DNA from 3 places in the Mesorhizobium sp. 131-2-1 genome. Region 1 is predicted to be linked to each of the others. Evidence: predicted binding sites of a transcription regulator. Region 1 holds the regulator's gene; each other region holds the start of a gene.

Region 1 (7,730 bases):
GCCCGGAGAGCCCGCTCGCCGAGTACGGCCTGGTTTCGGCTCCCGACGCAGAGCGTCAGGCGCAGCGCGACGCCTTCGCCGCCGGAAAGACCATGTAATCAAGCTTGCGGACCGGGGCGCGGGTTTGCCCGCGCCCCGGTCTCTTCGCCTGCCGCAGCGGCGGTGGCGACTTCCCTTGGGGTGGGTTCATGTCGTCCATGCTCGTACTTGCCGTAGTCGTTGCCATCGGCCTGGTCGCATTCTTCATTGGCCGCCAACGGGCCGTGGCGCAGGACAATGGCTCGGTGAAGCCGCATTCGCGCGCCCACTATCATGGCTGGTGGGCCTTCCTGCTCGCCGTGCTGCCGGCACTGCTGCTGCTTGCCGTCTGGAACATCGGTTCCTCCGTCTATCTCGAGCGCCACATCCACGCCGCCTTGCCCGAGCGCACCGCCGACAGCGCCGTCGCCAGCGAAGCGCTCGATGTCAGCCTGGTGAAGAGCCTCGCCAAGGGCTTGCGCCAGCTCGACGCCAACACCCAGCTTCCCGCCAGCTTCGCCGAATTGCAGCCGCTGCTCGCGGCCAAGGGCGTGGCGCTGGCGACGGACACCCAGGACTACATGATCCCGATCGCCGTCGAGACGAATGCGGTGCAGGACAGGCTTGGCCTGATTGGCGCCGTCCTCACGTTCGTGCTGTCGGCCGCCGGCGCCTTCTATGCGCTCAGCCAGGTCGCGCCGCGGGCGCGCGCCAGGAACAATGTCGAGCGGCTGATGCTGTGGGGGCTGCTGGCGGCCTCGACCATCGCCATCCTGACCACGGTCGGCATCGTGCTGTCGATGCTGTTCCAGACCATCCAGTTCTTCGAGAGCGTCTCGCCGGCAAGCTTCTTCTTCGGCACTGTATGGGATCCGCGCTTCGCCGCGGCGGGCTCGGGCGGCAGCCAGGGCCAGTTCGGCCTGATCCCGCTGCTGGCCGGCACGCTCTACATCGCCTTCGTCGCCCTGCTGGTGGCGGTGCCGGTCGGCCTGATGTCGGCCGTCTACATGGCCGAATACGCCTCGCCCAAGGTGCGCTCGGTGGTGAAGCCGGCGCTCGAGCTGCTGGCCGGCATTCCGACCATCGTCTACGGCATCTTCGCCGTCGTCACCCTGGGCCCGTTCCTGCGCGATCTCTCGGCGGCGCTGACCGGCGGTTCGCCCTTCATCCAGGGCCAGAGCATCTTTACCGCCGGCCTGGTCATGGGCGTCATGCTGATCCCGGTCGTATCCTCCCTGTCGGACGACATCATCACCGCGGTGCCGCGCGCCATGCGCGACGGCTCGCTCGGCCTCGGCGCGACGCGCTCCGAGACGATCAAGCGAGTGATCCTGCCGGCGGCACTGCCTGGCATCGTCGGCGCCATCCTGCTCACCGCCTCGCGCGCCATCGGCGAGACGATGATCGTCGTGCTCGCGGCCGGCGTCGCGGCCAATCTCACCGCCAATCCGTTCGAGGCGATGACGACCATCACCGTCAAGATCGTCAACCAGCTGACCGGCGACCTCGAATTCAATTCGCCGCAGACGCTGGTCGCCTTCGCCCTCGGCATCACGCTGTTCGCGCTGACGCTGGTGATGAACATCGTCGCCCTCTACATCGTGCGCAAATACCGGGAGCAGTACGAATGACCGATATCCCGCTGGATACGATGGTCCGCACCGCGGCTCCCGCGCGCCGCGACATCGGCCTCAAGGCCCGCTATGCCGCCGAGCGCCGGTTCCGCATCTACGGCGTGCTGGCGATCTCGGTCGGCCTCGCCTTCCTCGCCATCATGCTGATCACCATCGTCTCGAAGGGTTACACCGCCTTCTGGCAGACGACAGTGTCGCTGCCGATCACTTTCGACGAGAAGATCATCGATCCCTCCAACAAGCGCGCCAGCGATCCGGACGTGCTGATCAAGGCGAACTATCCCAAGCTTGCCGACAAGGCGCTGATGGCCAAGCTCGGCATCGACCCCTCCAACAAGCCGATGGCACTGAAGCTGAAGGGCTTCCTGTCGGAGGGCGCGCGCGTGCAGTTGCGCGACATCGTCGCCGCCGACCCGTCGGTCATCGGCACAACGCGCAACGTCGACATCCTCGCCGCCGCCAATCTCGATTCCGCCTTCAAGGGCCAGATCGACCTCAACGTCGAGGAAGCGCGCCGCAAGGTCTCGGACCAGCAGATTGCCTGGATGAACCAGCTCAAGGCCGACGGCACCATGGCCGAGCATTTCAACAAGGGCCTGTTCAGCTATGGCGCCTCCAGCCGTCCGGAAACGTCGGGCATGGGCGTGGCGATCATCGGCTCCTTCTACATGATGGTGATCGTGCTGCTTCTGGCGCTGCCGATCGGCGTCGCCGCCTCCATCTACCTGGAGGAGTTCGCCAAAAAGAGCCGCTTCACCGACCTGATCGAAGTCAACATCAACAATCTGGCAGCGGTCCCGTCGATCGTCTTCGGCCTGCTCGGCCTTGCGGTGTTCATCAACTTCCTCGGCATGCCGCGCTCGGCCGCCTTCGTCGGCGGCCTGGTGCTGACGCTGATGACGCTACCGACGATCATCATCGCTACCCGCGCAGCGCTTGCCGCCGTGCCACCGTCGATCCGCTCGGCGGCGCTTGGCCTCGGCGCTTCCAAGATGCAGATGGTGTTCCAGCACATCCTGCCGCTTGCCGCCCCGGGCATCCTGACCGGCACCATCATCGGGCTGGCGCGCGCGCTCGGCGAGACCGCGCCGCTGCTCCTGATCGGCATGGTCGCCTTCGTCGCCGACTATCCGAAGACGCCGTTCGATCCGGCGACCGCGCTGCCGGTGCAGATCTACATGTGGGCCAACGAGGCCGAACGCGCCTTCGTCGAGCGCATGTCGGGAGCCATCATCATCCTGCTCGTCTTCCTCATGGCCATGAACATCACAGCGATCGTGCTCAGGCGCCGGTTCGAACGGCGCTGGTAAAAGAAGGCATCTGGTATGAACATCATGACCGAACAGTCTCTTGAAAACGCAGTGGGCGACAAGATGAACGCCAAGTCGAACGAAGTGATCAAGATGCGCGGCGACAAGGTCGGCGTGTTCTATGGCGAGAAGCAGGCGCTGTTCGACGTCAATCTCGACGTCCGCCTCAACCAGGTGACGGCGCTGATCGGCCCTTCGGGCTGCGGCAAGTCGACTTTCCTGCGCTGCCTCAACCGCATGAACGACACCATCGATTCGGCGCGCGTGACCGGCAAGATCACGCTCGACGAAGAGGATATCTACGACAAGAGCATCGACGTCGTCGAACTGAGAGCCCGCGTCGGCATGGTGTTCCAGAAGCCCAACCCGTTCCCGAAGTCGATCTACGAGAACGTCGCCTACGGCCCGCGCATCCATGGGCTGGCCAAGCGCAAGGCCGACATGGACCAGATCGTCGAATCCAGCCTGAAGAAGGCGGCGATCTGGAACGAGGTGAAGGACCGCCTGCAGGAGCCCGGCACCGGCCTGTCCGGCGGCCAGCAGCAGCGCCTGTGCATCGCCCGCGCCATCGCCGTGTCGCCGGAGGTGATCCTGATGGACGAGCCCTGCTCGGCGCTCGACCCGATCGCCACCGCCCGCGTCGAGGAACTGATCGACGAGCTGCGCCAGAACTACACGATCGTCATCGTCACCCACTCGATGCAGCAGGCGGCGCGCGTGTCGCAGCGCACGGCGATGTTCCATCTCGGCTACCTGGTCGAGGAGGGCGCCACCGACAAGATGTTCACCAACCCTGACGACAAGCGCACCCAGGACTACATCACCGGCCGGTTCGGCTGATTTCCAAGCACGAGGACAGGATCATGGGTGAACATCATACGGTTGCGTCTTTCGACGAGGATCTCGGGGCGATCAGCAAGCTGATCGCCGACATGGGCGATCTCGCCCGCTCGATGGTCGCCGGCTCGACGCGCGCGCTGCTCAATTCCGACAACGCGCTGGCGCAGCGCGTGGTGTCCGACGACGCCATCATGGATGCGCGCCAGCGCGAGCTCGACGACCGCGCCATCACGCTGATCGCCAAGCGCCAGCCGATGGCCAACGATCTGCGCGCCGTGGTCGGTTCGATCCGCATGGCGGGCGACCTCGAGCGCATCGGCGATCTCGCCAAGAACATCGCCAAGCGCGTCGGCACCGTCGGCCTCAGCGTCACGCCGCGCGATCTCTCGCATTCCATCGACGGCATGGCGCAGCTGGTGCTGGTCCAGGTGCAAGGGGTCATCGAGGAATACGCCGCCGCGGATGCGGCTGCGCTCGCCAAGCTCCGCAACGACGACGAACGCATCGACGTCAAATACACCTCGGTGTTCCGCGAGCTGCTGACCTACATGATGGAAGATCCGCGCAACATCACCGCTTGCACGCATCTGTTGTTCTGCGCCAAGAATCTGGAGCGCATCGGCGACCATGTCACCAACATCGCCGAGAACGCCTACTACGTGCTGACCGGCCAGCAACTGCCCGCCAATCGTCCGAAGCTGGACGAGACGGCGATGTCGGCGCCGGCGGCCTGAGAAGAAGGGTGACCTGCAGATGATCGCGCCACGCATCATGGTGGTGGAGGACGAGGAGCCGCTGGGGGTGCTGCTCCGCTACAATCTGGAATCGGAAGGCTACCAGGTCGAGGTGGTGACGCGCGGCGACGAGGCCGAGATCCGGCTGCAGGAGAACGTGCCCGACCTTCTGGTGCTCGACTGGATGGTGCCGGCGGTTTCCGGCATCGAGCTCTGCCGCCGCCTCAGGATGCGGCCGGAGACCGAGCGACTGCCGATCATCATGCTGACGGCGCGCGGCGAGGAAAGCGACCGGGTGCGCGGCCTCTCGACCGGGGCCGACGACTATCTGGTCAAGCCGTTTTCGACGCCGGAGTTCATGGCGCGGGTGAAGGCGCTGCTGCGTCGCGCCAAGCCGGAAGTCCTGTCCAGCATGCTCAAGGTCGGCGACATCGTGCTCGATCGCGAGTCGCACCGCGTCTACCGCAAGAAGAGCGAGATCAGGCTCGGGCCGACCGAATTCCGACTGCTCGAATTCATGATGCGCCATCCCGGCCGGGTGTTCTCGCGCAGCCAGCTACTCGACAATGTCTGGGGCGAGACGATCTACATCGACGAGCGCACCGTGGACGTGCATGTCGGGCGGCTGCGCAAGGCGGTCAACAATGGCCGCATGCCCGACGTTATCCGCACCATACGCGGTGCGGGCTACGCGATCAGGGAAGATTGACGCTCAGGCCACGTTCTTCCCGGTGGCGCTGCCCTTCGCTTGGACGCCCGGCGCGAAAATCTCCTGGTCGACGAAGCCGAGCGCCCGCATGGCGCAGCCTTCGCGGATCAGCGGCAGTTCGTTCGGCTCGGTGTCGAAGGAGATCGATTTCGAATGCTGGCCGCCGGCGGTCTGAGCGATCGCCTCGCGCAGCGCCGGCTCGATCAGGTCGAAAGCGGCGGCGCTGACACCGACCATGGCGACGGGCGCGGGATCGATCAGCGCGAACAGGCTGCCGAGGCCGAAGCCGAGCGCCTCGCCGGCCTTGCGATAGGCCTCGCGCTCCGGGCCGTCGCTGGCGCGAGCCCTGGCGGCGAGCGAGCGCATGTCGGCGTCGCTGACATCGACCGGCGCGGCATCCTCGCCCATCTCCTTGGCATTGCGCCAGATGGCGTAGTTGCCGGCATAGGCCTCGACGCAGCCGCGCCGCCCGCAGCGACACAGCGCGCCGCCCGGCCGGTGGATCATGTGGCCGAATTCACCGCCCGAGGAATGGGTGCCAGTGAACAGTTCTCCCTTCAGCACCAGCCCCATGCCGATGCCATGCGAGAGCAGGATGGCGATGAAGTCGTCGCGGTAGCGCTCGGGATCGCGCCACTGCAGCGCCACCGCCATCATGTTGCAGTCGTTCTCCATGGTGGCCGGAACGCCGAACTCGGCTTCCAGTATGTCGGCGAAGGCAATGTCGGTCTGCGGCGTGATCGGCGACCACAGCATGGCGCGGGCATGGGTGTCGGTGATGCCCTGTATGCCCATGGCAATGCGGGCGACGCCGCGGACATCGAGGTCGGGATCCTCGAAACGGCGCCGGACGATGGCGACGCATTCTCCGATCAGCTCGTCGCGCGGCATGGTCAGCGTGTCGAGGCGGCGCTGCTCCTCGGCAATGACCTGGCCGGCATAATCGATGACGGCGACGGAGAGGAAGTTCAGCGACAGGACCACCGTCATCACCGCCGTGGCTTCCGGATTGAGGGCAAGCCCGACCTGCGGCCGGCCTCGCTTCAGCGCACCCGCCTCGCTGGCCTTGCTCTCGGTCAGGATGCCTTCCTGGATCAGGTCGGACGAGATCGCCGAGATGGTCGAATGGCTGAGGCCGGTGGTGGCGGCGATCTCGGTCCGCGACGGCTGGCCGGCACGGCGCACGGCCGAAATCACCATCGCCCGGTTGCGTCGGCGCAGATCGTCGTGGCGGATTCCAACCGACATGCCCTATTTTCCTCCCGGTCGTCGCGGCCGTTTTTGATCTGAAGGGCCGTCGGCGACACCGTATAAATACTGGCAGAAGCCGGCCAGCCTGTCATTTATTTATTCCGGGGCTCGAAAAAAATTCGCCAGCACCTCCGAATCCATCAGAATCGATGTTGACAGCGCTCCGGCGTTGGATCACTATTTTTTCGGGGCTCGAAAAAAAGCCTCTATGCCGGCCTCAGGGCCAGTCTGGGTCGCGCCACAGTTGGCGCAGGGAGGATATTATGAAGAAATTTGCAGCCGCCATCCTGGCGGGTGTCGCCATGTCGCTGACGCTCGCGTCGGTCGCTCAGGCGAAGGACAAGGTCATCGGCGTGTCGTGGTCGAACTTCCAGGAAGAGCGCTGGAAGACCGATGAAGCGGCGATGAAGAAGGCCATCGAAGCGGCCGGCGACAAGTATATTTCCGCCGACGCGCAGTCCAATCCCGGCAAGCAGCTGACCGACGTCGAAAGCCTGATCTCGCAGGGCGCCAATGCGCTGATCGTGCTGGCGCAGGACGCTTCGGCCATCGGGCCGGCGGTGCAGAAGGCGCTGGACGAGGGTATTCCGGTCGTCGGTTATGACCGGCTGATCGAGAACAAGGACGTCTTCTACCTGACCTTCGACAACAAGGAAGTCGGCCGCATGCAGGCCCGCGAAGTGTTCAAGGTCAAGCCGGAAGGCAACTATGTCTTCATCAAGGGCTCGGGCGCCGATCCGAACGCCGATTTCCTGTTCGCCGGCTCCATGGAAGTCCTGAAGGAAGCCATCGACAGCGGCAAGGTCAAGAATGTCGGCGAGGCCTATACGGATGGCTGGCTGCCCGCCAACGCCCAGAAGAACATGGAGCAGTTCCTGACCGCCAACGACAACAAGGTCGATGCGGTGGTGGCGGCCAATGACGGCACCGCCGGCGGCGTCGTCGCCGCGCTGACGGCTCAAGGGTTGGCCGGAACTGTCCCAGTATCGGGCCAGGACGGCGACCATGCCGCGCTCAACCGTATAGCGCTCGGCACGCAGACGGTGTCGGTGTGGAAGGACGCTCGCGAGCTTGGCAAGAACGCCGCCGAGATCGCCTCGGCACTGGCCGACGGCAAGAAGATGACCGACATCGCCGGCGTCAAGGACTTCACCACGCCGGGCGGCAACACCGTCAAGTCGCTGTTCCTGACGCCAGTGGCGATCACCAAGGACAACCTCAACGTCGTCATCGA
Region 2 (7,730 bases), 850 kb from region 1:
TATGTCTGCAACGTCGCCGAGGCGGACGCCGCCACCGGTAACGAGCACACCAAAGCGGTGGAGAAGATGGCCGCCGCGCAGGGTGCCGGCACGGTGGTGATCTCGGCGGCGATCGAGGCAGAAGTCGCCCAGCTTTCCGACGAGGAGGAAATGGAGTTCCTTGCCTCGCTCGGGCTCGACGAGCCGGGCCTCAACAAGGTGATCCGCGCCGGTTACGAGCTCCTCCACCTGATCACCTATTTCACCGTCGGGCCGAAGGAGACGCGCGCCTGGACGATCCACAAAGGCGATAAGGCCCCGCAGGCGGCCGGCGTCATCCATACCGATTTCGAGCGCGGCTTCATCCGCGCCCAGACCATCGCCTACAACGACTTCGTCACGCTGGGCGGCGAAGTGGCGGCCAAGGAGGCGGGCAAGGCGCGCGACGAAGGCAAGGAATATGTCGTCCAGGACGGCGACATCATGCTGTTCAAGTTCAACACCTGACAGTCGCGGTTTCGCGCGTCCGGCACGGTCGCGGCCCTTCCGGCCGCCTCCGCTGCCTGTCTTGACCTCATGATGCCACAGGTCTAATCGGCTGGTGCTCGCGGGCTCCTCGAAGCCCATGCAATCCTGACGACGCTTCGAACGAAAATCTCTTCGATCCAGCAAGGGAGATCCGGCGATGATCAAGGCCTTCGTCGTGGACAATGATCGGCTGCGTCTAGTCGATGACCTTCTGGCAAATGGCGACAGGGTCGTCTGGGCCGATCTTTTCAATCCGACCAAGGAGGAAGAGGCCGCCATCGAGAGCTGGCTCGGCGTCGCCATCCCGACGCGCGAGGAGATGGAGGAGATCGAGATCTCCAGCCGCCTCTACATCGAGGACGGCGCCTATTTCATGACCGCGACGCTGCCGGCCCAGACCGAGGCCGACGACCCGCTGATGTCACCGGTGACCTTCGCGCTGGCCGGCAGCCGGCTGGTGACCGTGCGCTATCACGAGCCGAAGGCCTTCAAGACCTTTCCGTTGCGCGCCGAGAAGGTGGCGACCGGCTGCACCAGCGGCGACACCGTCCTGATCGGCCTGCTGGAGGCGATCGTCGACCGCCTCGCGGACATCCTGGAGCGCGCCGGCCGCGACGTGGAAGCGATCTCGCGCGATATCTTCGAGGCGAGGTCGACCAAGGTCTCCAAGCGCAACCGCGACTTCCAGGAATTGCTCAAGGCCATCGGCCGCAAGGAGGACATCGCCTCCTCGATCCGCGACAGCCTGATCTCGCTGCAGCGGCTGGCCGGCTTCCTCGCCCATGTCGCGACGCAGACCAAGATGAGCAAGGACATCCGCGCCCGCATCAAGACCCTGTCGCGCGACGTGCTGTCGCTCGCCGACCACGCCACCTTCCTGTCGCAGAAGATCTCGTTCCTGCTCGACGCGACGCTCGGCATGATCTCGATCGAGCAGAACGCCATCATCAAGATCTTCTCGGTCGCCGCCGTCATCTTCCTGCCGCCGACACTGGTCGCCTCGATCTACGGCATGAATTTCGACATCATCCCCGAGCTAAAATGGGAGCTCGGCTATCCCTTCGCCATCGGCATGATGGTGCTGTCGGCGATCCTGCCCTTCTGGTACTTCCGCCGCCGCGGCTGGCTCTGACCGCTTTCCATCGCCGCCCCGAGGGGGGAATGGCTTACCAGAAAGGGCTTAAATCGCTGCCGGGCTACATCACGCTGCGCACGTCAGTTTCAACCCCCCTCCCGAGGGCTCCACGCAGGGCTATCGCCGGATGAAAAAGTCTCCCAGGTCGCGAACGAACGGTAGTGTTGCAGATCCACCAGTTCGAATGCGTCTCGCCTGTAAAAGTATGTGTCAGGGAGAGGGATACTGGAGCCATCCTTTTCAACCTTGAGCGGAACCACCGGAAGCATCGAACTTAGCCGTTTGGGCAACTCCATTAGAAAGTGCCAAAGCCCATTTTCTTTGATGGCCGACACTCGCTGCTCCGGCTTTCGATAGGCCTCATGTTCCAGGAACAGTCCGCTGTCCTCGTTCAAAACGCAAAGCCCGTGCACATGAGCGTGCTCCACCTCCTTCGTGATGTCCTGAAACATCTCCGCTAGTGTCTCGTCAGCCGGGCCCTCGTACCCGAAAACAAAAAATCGCGGAGGTAGGTCCGATGATTTTCTCTCGTATTGCACCGACCTCTTCCGTTCGGCAGGCAATTGCCGAAGGTATTTCTTGTTTGGCTCTCCATTTGGAGTCCTACACATCTTTCGTATGTCAAGGCAGTTAACGAAAGCACTTTTGAGATTGTCTCTCTTTATTTTGGTCTTTACCTCGATAACGCCGTACACCATTTCGATTGGGTAGATTTGCCATGCTTCGGAGGAGTAGAACGGTGCGTTGTTGAGCGCATCGTAGACAATGATGTCACACTGTGGGCTCATCCTTCCGTTTTCGCCACCCGAGACAAGGAAGCCAGTTCCTATCCCGAATCTCGCCGGCAGGTACCTACGTAGCATCCGAACAAGATGGGTCTCATTCAGGCGTCCGATCTCACCAGGATGGGACGCGAGTGAGCTGAAGAACTCTTTCTCTGTTCGCAGCTGAGCAATGTTCCCGGCCATCAACTTATCGACATCAAACAATCCCATAATAATATCCTCCCTGTGGGCCGTTCTACGGCAGGTGCTTTGCCCAAGGCTAGAGCGCACTTGCGGATCTTGCCCGGCTAGGCTTCGCCATCGGCCATGTGTGGATGTCGCTTGCCCTTCTGGTATCTCCGCCGCCGCGGCTGGCTCTGAGCGCAGGCGCGGCGTCAGCGGCCTTTGGTTGGCTTGCGAGAAAAGGGCTTGACCAAATCGCCGCCGGCCTGCATCCGGGTTGCCCGATCTTTAGGATTAATCGGATTGCCGACATGACCGCAAAGACCTGGGCCTATGAGGACTTCGTCGAGGGCGCCTCGCTCGACCTCGGCACCAAGCTGGTGAGCGCTGCCGAGATCGTCGAATTCGCCAGCGAGTTCGATGCCCAGCCGATGCATCTCGACGAAGCCGCCGGCAAGGCCAGCATCCTCGGCGGCCTGTCGGCTTCGGGCTGGCACACCTGCGCGATGTTCATGCGCATGCTGTGCGACGCCTTCCTGCTCGATTCGACGTCGCAAGGCTCGCCCGGCATCGACCACGTCAAATGGAAGAAGCCGGTCCTGGCCGGCGACACGCTCAGCGGCGCGGTCACCGTGCTCGCCAAGCGCCAGTCCAAGTCGCGGCCCCAGCTCGGCCTCGTCTCCATGCGCAGCGAACTGTTCAACCAGCGCGGCGAAAGCGTCTTCGAGCTTGAGAACACCGGCATGTTCCTGACCCGGGAGGCCGCGGCGTGACCCTCGACGAGTTCTTCCTCATCGGCCATACCGTCACGCTAGGCTCGCATAAATTCGAGCCGGACGAGATCAAGGCTTTCGCCCGCAAATACGATCCGCAGGTCTTCCATGTCGATGAGGTGGCGGCGAAGAAGAGCGTGCTCGGCGGCCTATGCGCCTCTGGCTGGCACACCGCCGCCACCTGGATGAAGTACAATCTGGAAAAGCGGATGGAGACCGAGGGCGTGCGCTGGACGGGGCCGGGTCCGCAGCCCGAATTCGGCCCCTCGCCGGGCTTCAGGAACCTGAAATGGCTGAAGCCGGTCCATGCCGGCGAGACCGTGACCTTCACGCGCACCGCGCTCGCTCACCGCCCGCTTGCCCGGCGCCCCGGCTGGAACCTGCTCACGCTGCGCTGCGAAGCCTTCGATACAACCGGCGGCAAGGTCATCGAGTTCGACAGCGCGGTGCTGGTGAAGGTCGGGTAGTGCTGCCTCCCCTTCTCCCCCTGTGGGAGAAGGTGGCCGAGCGAAGCTCGGTCGGATGAGGGGTGTTCCAGCTTGGCGACACGGTCATCCAAAATCGAAGGTCCGGTGCACGGCGAGAGGGTCTCCAGCGCCTCGTTTCCTCCAGCACCCCTCATCCGTCTCGGCGCTGCGCGCCGATCCACCTTCTCCCACAGGGGGAGAAGGGAAGCGCCCCCTCAATGCCCCTCGAACCCGATCAGCGTCCGCACCGGCACGCCGAGTGCCTCGAGCTTCTCGCGCCCGCCTAGATCCGGCAGGTCGATCACGAAGCAGGCGGCGACGATGTCGGCGCCGATCTGGCGCAACAGTTTGACCGCGGCCTCGGCCGTGCCGCCGGTGGCGATCAGGTCGTCGACCAGGATCACCTTCTCGCCCTCCCCGACGCCGTCCTTGTGCATCTCCATCTCGTCCAGCCCGTATTCAAGGCTGTAGGCGACGCGCACCGTCTCGTAGGGCAGCTTGCCCTTCTTGCGGATCGGCACGAAACCGGCCGAAAGCTGGTGGGCGACGGCGCCGCCGAGGATGAAGCCGCGCGCCTCGATGCCGGCGATCTTGTCGACCTTCAGCCCGACATAGGGATGCACCAGCTCGTCGATGGCGCGGCGGAAAGCGCGCGCATTGCCGAGCAAGGTCGTGATGTCGCGAAACAATATGCCCGGCTTCGGATAGTCGGGGATGGTGCGGATCGCCGCAAGCAGCGTGTCTTCGAGCGACGATTTCATGAGGGGTGGCTCTCCGGGTGATCCATGTTCCGCTGCCGGTGCTGAACCCGACGCAACCAGCAACGGCTACCGCGATGTGGCGCCCGAGACAAGCTCATCCGGCAAAGGATTGGCATCGCTTGCCTTGTCCCATGCCTGCGCGGCGATTTGCCAGCGCCCCTCGCTCTTCACCAGCAGCAGCATCTCGACCGAGCGGCTGGTGTCGCTGTCGTTCTCCGTCACCTGACCGGCGACGCTGGCAAGCGCGATGTTGCCGAAGATCCTGAGTTCGACGCCAAGCACCTCTTGCTGGAACGTCTTCAGGGTTGTCTGCGACAGGCCGCGCATGCGTTCGACAAAATCGGCAACCGTGATCGGCCTTGCGGGGCGGGCGGCCGGATGAAGCTTGGCGTCGGCCAGGAAATCATCGGCGAAATCACCCCATCCCCGCGCGGCGCTCTCGGTCCAGGTCAGACTTGCGAACTGGCGGCGGATGATGGCCCTGATCTCCTCCTCATCCGAGTGCAGCGCATCGCCCGGCATGGCCCGGCCTCCCTAGCTGGCAAGTTACTCCGCGTTCGAGTTGGTCACTATAACGCTCTTTCACCGTCCGCGCCCGAACAAGCAAAAGGGCGCCCGTGAGCGCCCTTGCCGAAGCGGCCCGGATGGCGAAATCACATGCCGAGATCTGACCGCAGCTCCGACCGCGCCACCTCGTACTCGGCCTTGAAATCCGGCCGGCTGAGCAGGACCGCGGCAATCACGCTGCCGGAAATCTTGCCGACTTCGATGTCGGACGGATAGTGGATGCCGCCGACGATGCGGTTGTGGGCATAGTCGGCGGCGCGCGCCATGATCTCTGCCCGCTTTTCCGGGACCATGTCGGACAGGATGATGCCCATCATGGTGCCGACGGTCGCATGGCCCGATGGCCAGGAACCGGAGTTCGACAGCTTCACCACGGGCTTGACGAGATCGCTGAGCTGATGCGGGCGCGGACGCTTCCACACGTCCTTGGCGGGATCGACGACCGCGCCTTCGGTCGCCACCACGCGGTCGAAGAAGGCGCTGAACTTCGGCAGCATCTCCTTGTTGAACTTAGGCCCCATGACGTCGGCGAAGCGCCAGACGTTCTCTTCGGCGTCGGCAATGGCGCGCTTTTCCATTTCCGGGGTGCGCGTCACCTGCACCGTCAGCACCTCGCCGAGCTCGGCTTTCGTCTCAGCCGAATCGTTGGCCGGCGGCGGCGGCAGGATCATCGTCAGGTCGATGTCCTTGTTGGTGACGAAGGGTTGGGCGTCCTCGGCGCGGACGGTGGTGCCGGCGACAAGGATAAGCAGCACGGCTGCAAGCGGTGCGAATCTTTTCATGGGGTGCGATCCTTTGGTGAGAGCAATTCAGGATCGCCAGATGCGGTGACGGCCATGTGACATGGCCGGGCTCTTCACCAGTTCGTGAAATGCGAAAGGGCGCCTTCCGGCGCCCTTTTCAAACCTTGCAACCTGCCGCGGCTCAGTGCGCCACGTCAGCCCATACCTTGCGCTTGGTCATGTAGACCAGGGCGCCGAAGAGCGCCAGGAACACCAGCACGCGGAAGCCCGTCTTCTTGCGGTCTTCCAGATGCGGCTCGGCCGCCCACATCAGGAAGGCCGAGACGTCGCGGGAATACTGGTCCACCGTCTGCGGCGAGCCATCGTCGTAGGTCACCTGGCCGTCAGAGAGCGGCTTCGGCATCTTCAGCGACACGCCGGACAGGAAGTACGGATTGTAGTGCGTGCCCTCAGGGATCACCATGCCGGCCGGCGGCGTCTGGTCATAGCCGGTGAGCAGCGAGTGGATGTAGTCCGGACCGCCCTGCGCGTACTGGGTGAAGATATCGAAGACGAAACGCGGGAAGCCGCGCTCGACGCCGCGCGCCTTGGCGAGCAGCGACATGTCGGGCGGCGCGGCGCCGCCATTGGCGGATGCTGCCGCCTGCTCGTTCGGGAACGGCGCCGGGAAGTGGTCGGACGGCTTGCCCGGACGGTCGAACATGTCGCCGGCATCGTTCGGACCGTCATGGATCGTGTATTCGGCGGCCAGCGTCTTCACCTGCGCCTCCGAATAGCCGAGCCCTTCCAGCGTGCGGAACGCCACCAGGTTCATCGAATGGCAGGCCGAGCAGACCTCCTTGTAGACCTTCAGGCCGCGCTGCAGCTGGGCCTTGTCATAGGTGCCGAACGGGCCGGCGAAGCTCCAGCTCATTTCCTTCGGTTCGTCGATCGGGAAATGCGTCGGTGCCGCCGCGTTATGTGCCTCTTCGGCGATGGCGCCTGCACTTGTCATCCAAGTGCCCGCGACCACCAGGCCGAGCAGGGCCAGCGAGGTGAGAATCTTTTTCATACCCAAATCCCCTTAGATTCTCAGCCCTTGGTTTCCGGCGCGGCGTTCGCGCCAGCCGGATGGCCGGCGCCGCCCTTGTTCTTCTCCAGCACCGCCTCGGTGATCGAATTCGGCAGCCTGCGCGGCGTCTCGATCAGGCCGAGCACCGGCAGCGCAACCAGGAAGAAGGCGAAGTAGAATAGCGTCGCCATCTGCGCCATGAAGACATAGCTGCCTTCCGCCGGCTGCGAGCCCAGCCAGCCGAGCAGGACGGCGTCGGCCGCGAACAGCCAGAAGAACAGCTTGTACCAGGGCCGGTAGACCGCCGAGCGCACCTTCGAGGTGTCGAGCCACGGCACCAGGAACAGCATGGCGATGGCGCCGAACATGCACAGCACGCCGCCGAGCTTGGAGTTGATCGGCCCGATGTTGAAGGTGATGGCGCGCAGGATCGCATAGAACGGCAGGAAGTACCATTCCGGCACGATATGGGCGGGCGTCTTCAGCGGGTTGGCCACCGTGTAGTTGTCCGGGTGGCCGAGAAAATTCGGCAGGTAGAAGACGAAATAGGCGAAGACGAACAGGAACACGAGCATGCCGAACGCGTCCTTGATGGTCGCATAGGGCGTGAAGGCGACCGTGTCGGTCTTCGACTTGACCTCGATGCCGGTCGGGTTCGATTGGCCGACGACATGCAGCGCCCAGATATGCAGCACCACGACGCCGGCAATCATGAACGGCAGCAGGTAGTGCAGCGCGAAGAAGCGGTTCAGCGTCGGATTGTCGACGGCAAAGCCACC
Region 3 (7,730 bases), 820 kb from region 1:
GCGCCGAGCAGGGCATGCCGCTCTCCTACCACCACCACATGGCGGCGGTCGTCGAGACCGAGCCGGAGCTCGACGCCTTCATGCGCCATTCCGGCGAGGGCATTCCGTTGCTGCTCGATGCCGGCCATCTCGCTTTTGCCGGCGGCGACGTGCTGCGAGCCATCGACAACCACCACAAGCGCATCAACCACGTCCATGTGAAGGACGTGCGCATGGGCGTGATCGACGGGCTCGATCGCACAAAGCAGTCCTTCCTCGACGCCGTGGCGCTTGGCGCTTTCACCGTGCCGGGCGACGGCTCGCTAGATTTCGGTGCCATCGTGCAGCGCTTCGCCGACTATGGCTATGAAGGCTGGTTCGTCGTCGAGGCCGAGCAGGACCCGAAAGCAAATCCGCCGCTCAAGATGGCGCAGGTCGGCTACAAGGAGCTGATGCGGGTGATGAGCGCCGCCGGCTACACGGTGGAGACGCAAGGTTTTCCGGCCTGAACGGTGGATTCGCCACGGCGCACGGTCTATCTGATGCGCTTTGGATAAAGCCTGGATTGGCGCGATGAAAGACTATGAGCACCCCTTCTTCCGGCCTCTCTGGCGGCGCATCGCCGTGGTGGCCGTCTGCCTGGTCTGGTCGGTGATCGAGTTCGCCTCGGGCACGCCTTTCTGGGGCGTCATCGCGCTCGGCTTTGCCGGCTACGCCGTCTGGCAGTTCTTCTATCTCTACAAGCCGGCCGAAGAGGGCAAGGCCGACACCGAACCGAAGGAATGACCGTTATGTCGAAACTGCTCGTCAAAGCCGACAAGGGCCATGGCCGCGTCGCCCATGTCACGCCCAAAAGCGCCGGCTGGACCTATGTCGGCTTCGACCTTCATCGGCTCAAGCCCGGCGAGACGGCGTCCGGCGAGACGGGCGACCGAGAGGTCTGCCTGGTCTTCGTCACCGGCAAGGGCAAGGCGTCGGCCGGCGGCAAGGATCTCGGCCTGCTCGGCGAGCGCATGTCGCCCTTCGAGGGCAAGCCTTGGTCGGTCTACGTGCCCGAGGGGTCCGACTGGTCGGTCACCGCCGACACCGGACTGGAACTGGCGGTCTGCTCGGCGCCCGGCCTTGGCGGTGGCTTGCCCGTGCGCGTCATCGGACCGGCCGACCTCGGCCAGGAAGTGCGCGGCAAGGGCACCAACACACGCTACGTCACCAACATCCTGCCGGAAGGCAAGCCGGCCGACTCTTTGCTGGTGGTCGAGGTCATCACGCCCGGCGGCCACACGTCCAGCTATCCGCCGCACAAGCACGACCAGGACAATCTGCCGGCCGAGTCCTATCTCGAGGAAACCTACTACCACCGCCTCAACCCGCCGCAAGGTTTCGCCTTCCAGCGCGTCTATACCGACGCCGACAAGAATGGCGCCCGCGATCTCGACGAGGCAATGGCGATCGAGGATGGCGATGTCGTGCTGGTGCCGAAGGGCTATCACCCATGCGCCGCCTGCCATGGCTACGATCTCTACTATCTCAATGTCATGGCCGGCCCGAAGCGCACCTGGAAATTCCACAACGCGCCCGAGCACGAATGGTTGATGAAGGCATGACCGGCCGAGGCCGGTCGAAGCCGTTGGTCCAGCACGGAAAAATCGTCGGCTAAGGACCTGCCGGGCCGATTTGCCATCGAAAACCCTCATAAGCTTCGTCAATCCGTCATGGAAATCACCTATGGCAGCGGAGTTGACGAGGACTTCTTATGCGCTACGCCATCTACTTCACCCCAAGGCAGGACGAGCCGCTGGCGCGGATCGCCGCCAACTGGCTGGGACGCGACCCGTTCGGCGCCGCCACAAGGCCGGTCGAGGCCGTGGGTCAGCTGTCGGCGGCGGAAGTCGCCTTCCACACCGCCTCGGCGCGGCGCTATGGCTTCCACGCGACGCTGAAGGCACCCTTCCTGCTGGCCGGGAACGAGACGGAAGCTTCACTGCGCGCCGCGCTCGACAGCTTTGCCGAAGCAACCCAGCCGGTCATCATCCCGCGCCTCGTCGTCGGCCAGATCGACGGCTTCTTCGCCCTGGTGCCGGAAGCGCCGGTGCCGGCGCTCAACCGCTTCGCCGGCGACGTCGTGCTCGCCTTCGACCGCTTTCGCGCGCCGCTGACCGAGGCCGAGATCGAACGCCGCAGCCCCGATTCACTGAAGCCGGACGAGTTCCGCAACCTCTGCCAATGGGGCTATCCCTACGTCTTCGAGACCTTCCGCTTCCACATGACGCTGTCCGGCCGCGCCGCGCCACAGGAAAGCCCCCGTCTGCGCGCAGCAATAGAGGGCCTGTTCGCGGAGGTGCTGCTGCGGCCGGTGCCGGTCGATGCGCTGACGCTTTTCGTCGAAACCGAACCTGGCGCCCCGTTCATGGTGCTGTCCCATCACGCGCTCGGGCGCCGCTCGGCCCGAAAAACTGCTTGAGACAAAACTGCCTAAGATCAAGGACTGCCTGAAATGACCGCCGAGACCGTTCTCACCAATGCCCGCATCGTGCTTGCCGACGAGATCGTCGAGGGCTCGCTGGTGCTGCGCGACGGCCTGATCGCCGCCATCGATCCCGGTGTTGCCCGCACCGGCGAGGACATGGCGGGCGACTACATCATTCCCGGTCTGGTCGAGCTGCACACCGACCACCTCGAAGGCCACTACGCGCCGCGCCCGAAGGTGCGCTGGAATCCGATCGCCGCAGTGCTTGCCCATGATGCTCAGGTGGCGACCGCCGGCATCACCACCGTGCTCGATGCCTTGCGCGTCGGCATGGACGAGGACGCCGACCTCACCTCCGCCGACATCCGCAAGCTGGCCGACGCCATCGAGGACAGTGTCGAGCAGGAGCGACTGAGGGCCGACCACTTCATCCATCTGCGCTGCGAGGTGTCGGCGCCGGATTGCCTGAGGGCCTTCGCTAATTTCGAGACCGACGAGAGGGTGAAGCTCGCCTCGCTGATGGACCATGCGCCGGGCCAGCGCCAGTTCGTCAATCTCGAGACCTATGCCTACTACTACCAGCGCAAGCTGAAGCTCTCCGATCGCGACTTCCAGAAGTTCTGCGAAAAGCGCATGGCCGAATCGGCCGTGAATTCCGGCCCGAACCGGGTCTTCATCTCCGCCGCCTGCCGCGAGCGCGGCATCGTGCTGGCCAGCCATGACGACGCCACCGCCGGCCATGTCGAGGAAGCCATCGAGCAGGGCGTGCGCGTCGCCGAGTTCCCGACCACGGAAGAGGCCGCCCGGGCTTCGAAAGCGGCGGGTCTCGGCGTGCTGATGGGCGCTCCCAATGTCATGCGCGGCGCTTCGCATTCCGGCAACGTCTCGGCCCGCACGCTGGCCGGCGACGGGCTGCTCGACATCTTGTCGTCCGACTACATTCCCTTCAGCCTGATCCAGTCGGCCTTTTTCCTCGGCGACGTCGTCGAGGGCATTTCGCTGCCGCAGGCGGTCGCCATGGTGTCGAAAAACCCGGCCGAGGCTGTCGGCCTCGACGATCGCGGCGTCATCGAGCCGGGCCGGCGCGCCGACCTGGTGCGCGTGCGCGTCGACGACCACGTTCCGGTCGTCCGCACCGTCTGGCGCCAGGGGCTCCGGGTCGCATGATGGTATCGGCCTTGCTCGAACGCGAACTGTCGGCCGAGACGTTCCCGATCCGCAACGGCGTCTTCGTCGCCGTGGTCGGCCCGAGCGGCGCCGGCAAGGACACGGTGATCGGCTACGCCAAGAGCCGCTTCGCCGACGAGACGCGGCTGGAATTCGTGCGTCGCGTCATCACCCGTCCGAGTGATGCGGCGAGCGAGGACCACGACACGCTGGCCGACGCCGCCTTCGCCGAGGCCGAGGCCGACGGCGCCTTCGCGCTATGCTGGGACGCCCATGGCCTGCGCTATGGCCTGCCCGCCGATGTCGACTGGGCCGTCGCCAACGGCCATGTCGCCGTGGCGAATGTATCCCGCTCGGTCATCCCGGCGCTGCGTGAGCGTTACGCCAACCTGGCGGTGGTCGAGATCACCGCGACGCCGGAAATCCTCGCCGAGCGTCTGGCCGCGCGCGGCCGCGAATCGCGCGGCGAGGTGCTGGCGCGCCTGGCGCGCAGCGCCGCCGTCGCGCTTTCGGGACCTGACGTCACCTCGATCGACAACAGCGGCGCCCGTGACATCGCCGGCGAGCGCTTCGCCGAGGTGCTGCGCAAGGCGATGGCCTTTTCCGACCTGTCGAGCATGATCTGAGGCTCTTACCTTCTCCCCTTGTGGGCCTGTTGCGTAATTGGCTGGTTGTGATTCTCTGAGGGCGGAAGCCGTGGAGAGTCGCAATGGCGGTGAAGCAGACAGGTCAGTTGAGCTTGGCGGAGGCGTTTCTTGGCAGCAAGCTTCCAGGTGGCTCTTCGCCACTCGATCGGCTGTCTGGTCTGGTGAAGTGGTACCGCTTCGAGAAGCTGCTTGTCGCGCTGCGCGATGGCGGGCCGGGACGCGCGGCCTGGCCGCCGCTGGTGCTGTTCAAGGCGCTGCTGCTGCAATCGCTCTATGGGCTGTCGGATCGCGAACTGGAGGAAGCGCTGGGCGACCGGTTGTCGTTCCGCCGCTTTGTCGGGCTTGGTCTTGAGGAAAGCATCCCCGATCACACGGTGCTGTCACGCTTTCGCAATCTGCTTGTCGGCGAAGGGTTGATGGAGAAGCTGTTTGGCGAACTGGACCGACAGCTGGAGAAAGCCGGTGTGATCCTGAAGCGTGGCACGATGCTGGATGCCACGCTGATCGATGCCGTCTCGGCGCCGCCGACGCCGGAGCGGGCGTCGAAGGACGCAGACGCTCGCATAACCGCACGCAAGGGCAAGGGCGGCCTCACCTTCGGCTACAAGGCTCATGTCGGGGTGGATGAGGGATCGGGCCTGATCCGCACGGTGATCACTACACCGGCCAACGTCAACGACACAGTGCCGGCCGATCGCTTGATCTGCGGCGACGAGAAGACGGTGTGGGCGGATGCCGCCTATGACACCCATGCCCGCCGTGCCCGGCTCAAGGCTGAGGGCAAGAAGGTGCGCATTGCGCGCCGCCCCAACAAGCATCATGCGCTGCCGGCGCGGCTCAAGCATTACAATCGTCTGATCGCCAGACGGCGAGCGGCGGTGGAGACCACCTTCGCCACGCTCAAAAACCGCATGAGGCTGACCACGATCCGTTATGTCGGACTGGCCAAGGCTGCTGGTCAGGTGACGATGGCAGCGATCGCCTTCAACATGCGCCGATGGGCCGCCATCACGGGATAGGTGCGCCTAGCGACCGGCCAAAGGGCCGGACCACCACCCTTAAACCCCCAACCAGAAGCCCAATCCCAGAAGCAAAGCGAAAGCCAACGGCGAAATCGCTCCGCAAGCCTCTCCCCGATAACTACGCAACAGGCCCCTTGTGGGAGAAGGTGGCCTCGCGAAGCGAGGTCGGATGAGGGGTGCTCCAGCTTGGCACCGCCGGTTATCCGTCGCGCACCCCTCAACCGTCTCGGCGCTGCGCGCCGATCCACCTTCTCCCACAAGGGGAGAAGGAGAGGCAGCGCTGGCTACTCCGCCGGTGCGCCGGCGACGTTCCTGCGCGTCGCGTCGATCATCTGCCGCCGCGCCCGGAACACGCCCCATTGCTGGTCGACGAGCACGCCGATCAGGATAACCCCGCCCATCACGGCGAAGTTGAGCGAGGAGGGGATGCCGAGCAGGTTGACCAGGTTCTGCAATTCCTGCAGCAGCACCGTGCCGAGGATGACGCCGATCAGCGAGCCTTCGCCGCCGCGCAGCGAGAAGCCGCCGAGCACGGCGGCGGCGATGGCGTAGAGTTCGTAGAACTGGCCGTGGCTGGCCGGCGAGATCGAGCGCGTGTACATGGCGAAGTAGATCGCCGACAGCGCCGTCAGCACGCCGCAGATGACATAGGCCGCCATCACCACCCGGCCGGTGCGGATGCCCGAATATTTCGCCGCCTCCTCGTTCTTGCCGATGGCGTAGAGGTAGCGCCCGAACACCGAGCGGTGCAGCACCACCCACATGACGATGGCGATGATGATCAGCGCGATGAAGCTGTTCGGCACGCCGTAGCTGCGGCCGGCGGTGAGGAATTCGAGGTCCGGGAAATTCTGGCCGAAGGCGAAGCCCGCCGTGCCGTCGGCGGTGTAGAAGCGCGCCACGCCGCGATAGATCAGGAGGCCGCAGAGCGTCACCACGAAAGGCTGCAGCTTCAGCCGTGTGATCAGCCAGCCATGCACCAGGCCAATGATGGCGCCGAGCGCGATGATCAGCACGAAGGCCAGCGGCCAGTCCAGCTCGCGCACGGCGATGAAGTCGATGAACAGCGTGCCGAGCAGCGCGACCACTGAGCCGACCGACAGCTCGATGCCGCCGGTGATGATGACGAAGGCCTGCCCGATCGAGAGGATGCCGAACAGGCCGATCAGGTTGGACGTGTTGGCAAGGTTGATCGGCAAGAGGAAGCGCGGATTGATGATCGCCACCACCGTGCCCACCACCAGGATCAGGACCAGCAGGCCGAGATCTTTCTTGCTCATCGTCTTCTCCCCAATATCAGCGACCAGCTATTTCGGCGTCTTGCCCACTGCCAGCAGAAGCACGTTTTCCTGGCTGAAATCGTCCTTGCCGAGGATGCCGGAGATCTGTCCCTCATGCATGACGGCGATGCGGTCCGACACCCCGATCACCTCTTCCATGTCGCTGGAGATCATCAGCACCGCGACGCCGGCATCGGCGAGCGCCCGCATCAGCCCGTAGATCTCGGCCTTGGCGCCGATGTCGATGCCGCGCGTCGGCTCGTCGAGGATCATCACCTTGGGATTCATCGCCAGCCATTTGGCCAGCACCACCTTCTGCTGGTTGCCGCCCGACAGCGTGCCGGTGCGGGTCAGGACCGACGGCGCCTTGATGCCGAGATTGCTCTTCTGCTTCTCGGCGGTGGCGATTTCCGCGCTTGCCGAGACCAGCGAGCGCTTGGCATGCGCCGGCAGATTGGGCAGCGAGATGTTCTCGGCGATCGAGAGATCGAGCAGGATGCCGGTCAGCTTGCGGTCCTCCGGCACCAGGAAGATGCCGTTCGCGACAGCGTCGGCGGCCGAGCCGAGCTTCAGCGTCTTGCCGTCGAGCGTGACGCTGCCGCCGAAGCATTCGTCGATGCCGAACAGGACGCGCGCCAGTTCGGTGCGGCCGGAGCCGACCAGCCCGGCCAGGCCGAGGATTTCCCCGTGACGCACGTCCAGATCGACGGGGCGCTCCGGATAGGCGCTGGTGCGCACCGCACTGGCCGAGAGTGCCACGCCGCCCGGCGCATGCGCGGAGTCCGAGACCCGCTCGCGTTCCTTCAGCATGCGGCCGATCATCAGCTTGACCATCTGGTCGTGGTTGATCTGGTTTTTCGGCAGCGTGCCGGCGAGCATGCCGTCGCGCAGCACGACGACACGGTCGGCGACCCGCTCGACCTCGTGCAGCCGGTGCGAGATGAAGATGACGCTGATGTCTTCCGCCTTCAGCGCCTTGATGACGTCGAGCAACTTCTCGGTCTCGGCGAGCGGCAGGCTGGAGGTCGGCTCGTCGAGGATCACCAGCCGCGCCTTGATCGACAGCGCCTTGGCGATCTCGACCATCTGCTGCTGGGCGAGCGACAGCGAGGCGACCGGCGCGTCGGCCGAGAAATTGGCGCCGACGCGCTTCAGGAGCGGCGCCACC

What was found. Region 1 encodes PhoB, which activates phosphate uptake and scavenging genes when phosphate is short. Its sites were predicted from a motif close to TGTCATNNANCTGTCAT; they were not measured.
Region 2: JG743_RS10865 (acid phosphatase) is a predicted target of PhoB. The motif match lies at 5,985-6,001, and genes of this name have one in related genera.
Region 3: JG743_RS02650 (DUF1045 domain-containing protein) is a predicted target of PhoB. The motif match lies at 1,677-1,693, and genes of this name have one in related genera.

What each region holds. Positions count from the first base shown of each region.
Region 1 is NZ_AP023247.1:1,380,843-1,388,572, forward strand. Features, by position in the region: gene JG743_RS06765 (PstS family phosphate ABC transporter substrate-binding protein) at 1-98, shown strand, start outside; gene pstC (phosphate ABC transporter permease subunit PstC) at 189-1,649, shown strand; gene pstA (phosphate ABC transporter permease PstA) at 1,646-2,962, shown strand; gene pstB (phosphate ABC transporter ATP-binding protein PstB) at 2,978-3,802, shown strand; gene phoU (phosphate signaling complex protein PhoU) at 3,826-4,536, shown strand; gene phoB (phosphate regulon transcriptional regulator PhoB) at 4,556-5,245, shown strand; gene JG743_RS06795 (ROK family protein) at 5,249-6,493, opposite strand; gene xylF (D-xylose ABC transporter substrate-binding protein) at 6,760-7,730, shown strand, end outside.
Region 2 is NZ_AP023247.1:2,234,112-2,241,841, reverse strand. Features, by position in the region: gene ychF (redox-regulated ATPase YchF) at 1-486, shown strand, start outside; gene corA (magnesium/cobalt transporter CorA) at 665-1,639, shown strand; gene JG743_RS10890 (DUF6602 domain-containing protein) at 1,729-2,637, opposite strand; gene JG743_RS10885 (MaoC family dehydratase) at 2,901-3,362, shown strand; gene JG743_RS10880 (MaoC family dehydratase) at 3,359-3,829, shown strand; gene JG743_RS10875 (adenine phosphoribosyltransferase) at 4,045-4,590, opposite strand; gene JG743_RS10870 (hypothetical protein) at 4,657-5,112, opposite strand; gene JG743_RS10865 (acid phosphatase) at 5,244-5,939, opposite strand; gene JG743_RS10860 (cytochrome c1) at 6,082-6,951, opposite strand; gene JG743_RS10855 (cytochrome b) at 6,972-7,730, opposite strand, start outside.
Region 3 is NZ_AP023247.1:565,407-573,136, reverse strand. Features, by position in the region: gene iolE (myo-inosose-2 dehydratase) at 1-488, shown strand, start outside; gene JG743_RS02660 (DUF3329 domain-containing protein) at 553-765, shown strand; gene iolB (5-deoxy-glucuronate isomerase) at 771-1,583, shown strand; gene JG743_RS02650 (DUF1045 domain-containing protein) at 1,733-2,440, shown strand; gene JG743_RS02645 (alpha-D-ribose 1-methylphosphonate 5-triphosphate diphosphatase) at 2,474-3,613, shown strand; gene phnN (phosphonate metabolism protein/1,5-bisphosphokinase (PRPP-forming) PhnN) at 3,610-4,239, shown strand; gene JG743_RS02635 (IS5 family transposase) at 4,323-5,279, shown strand; gene JG743_RS02630 (ABC transporter permease) at 5,567-6,562, opposite strand; gene JG743_RS02625 (sugar ABC transporter ATP-binding protein) at 6,590-7,730, opposite strand, start outside.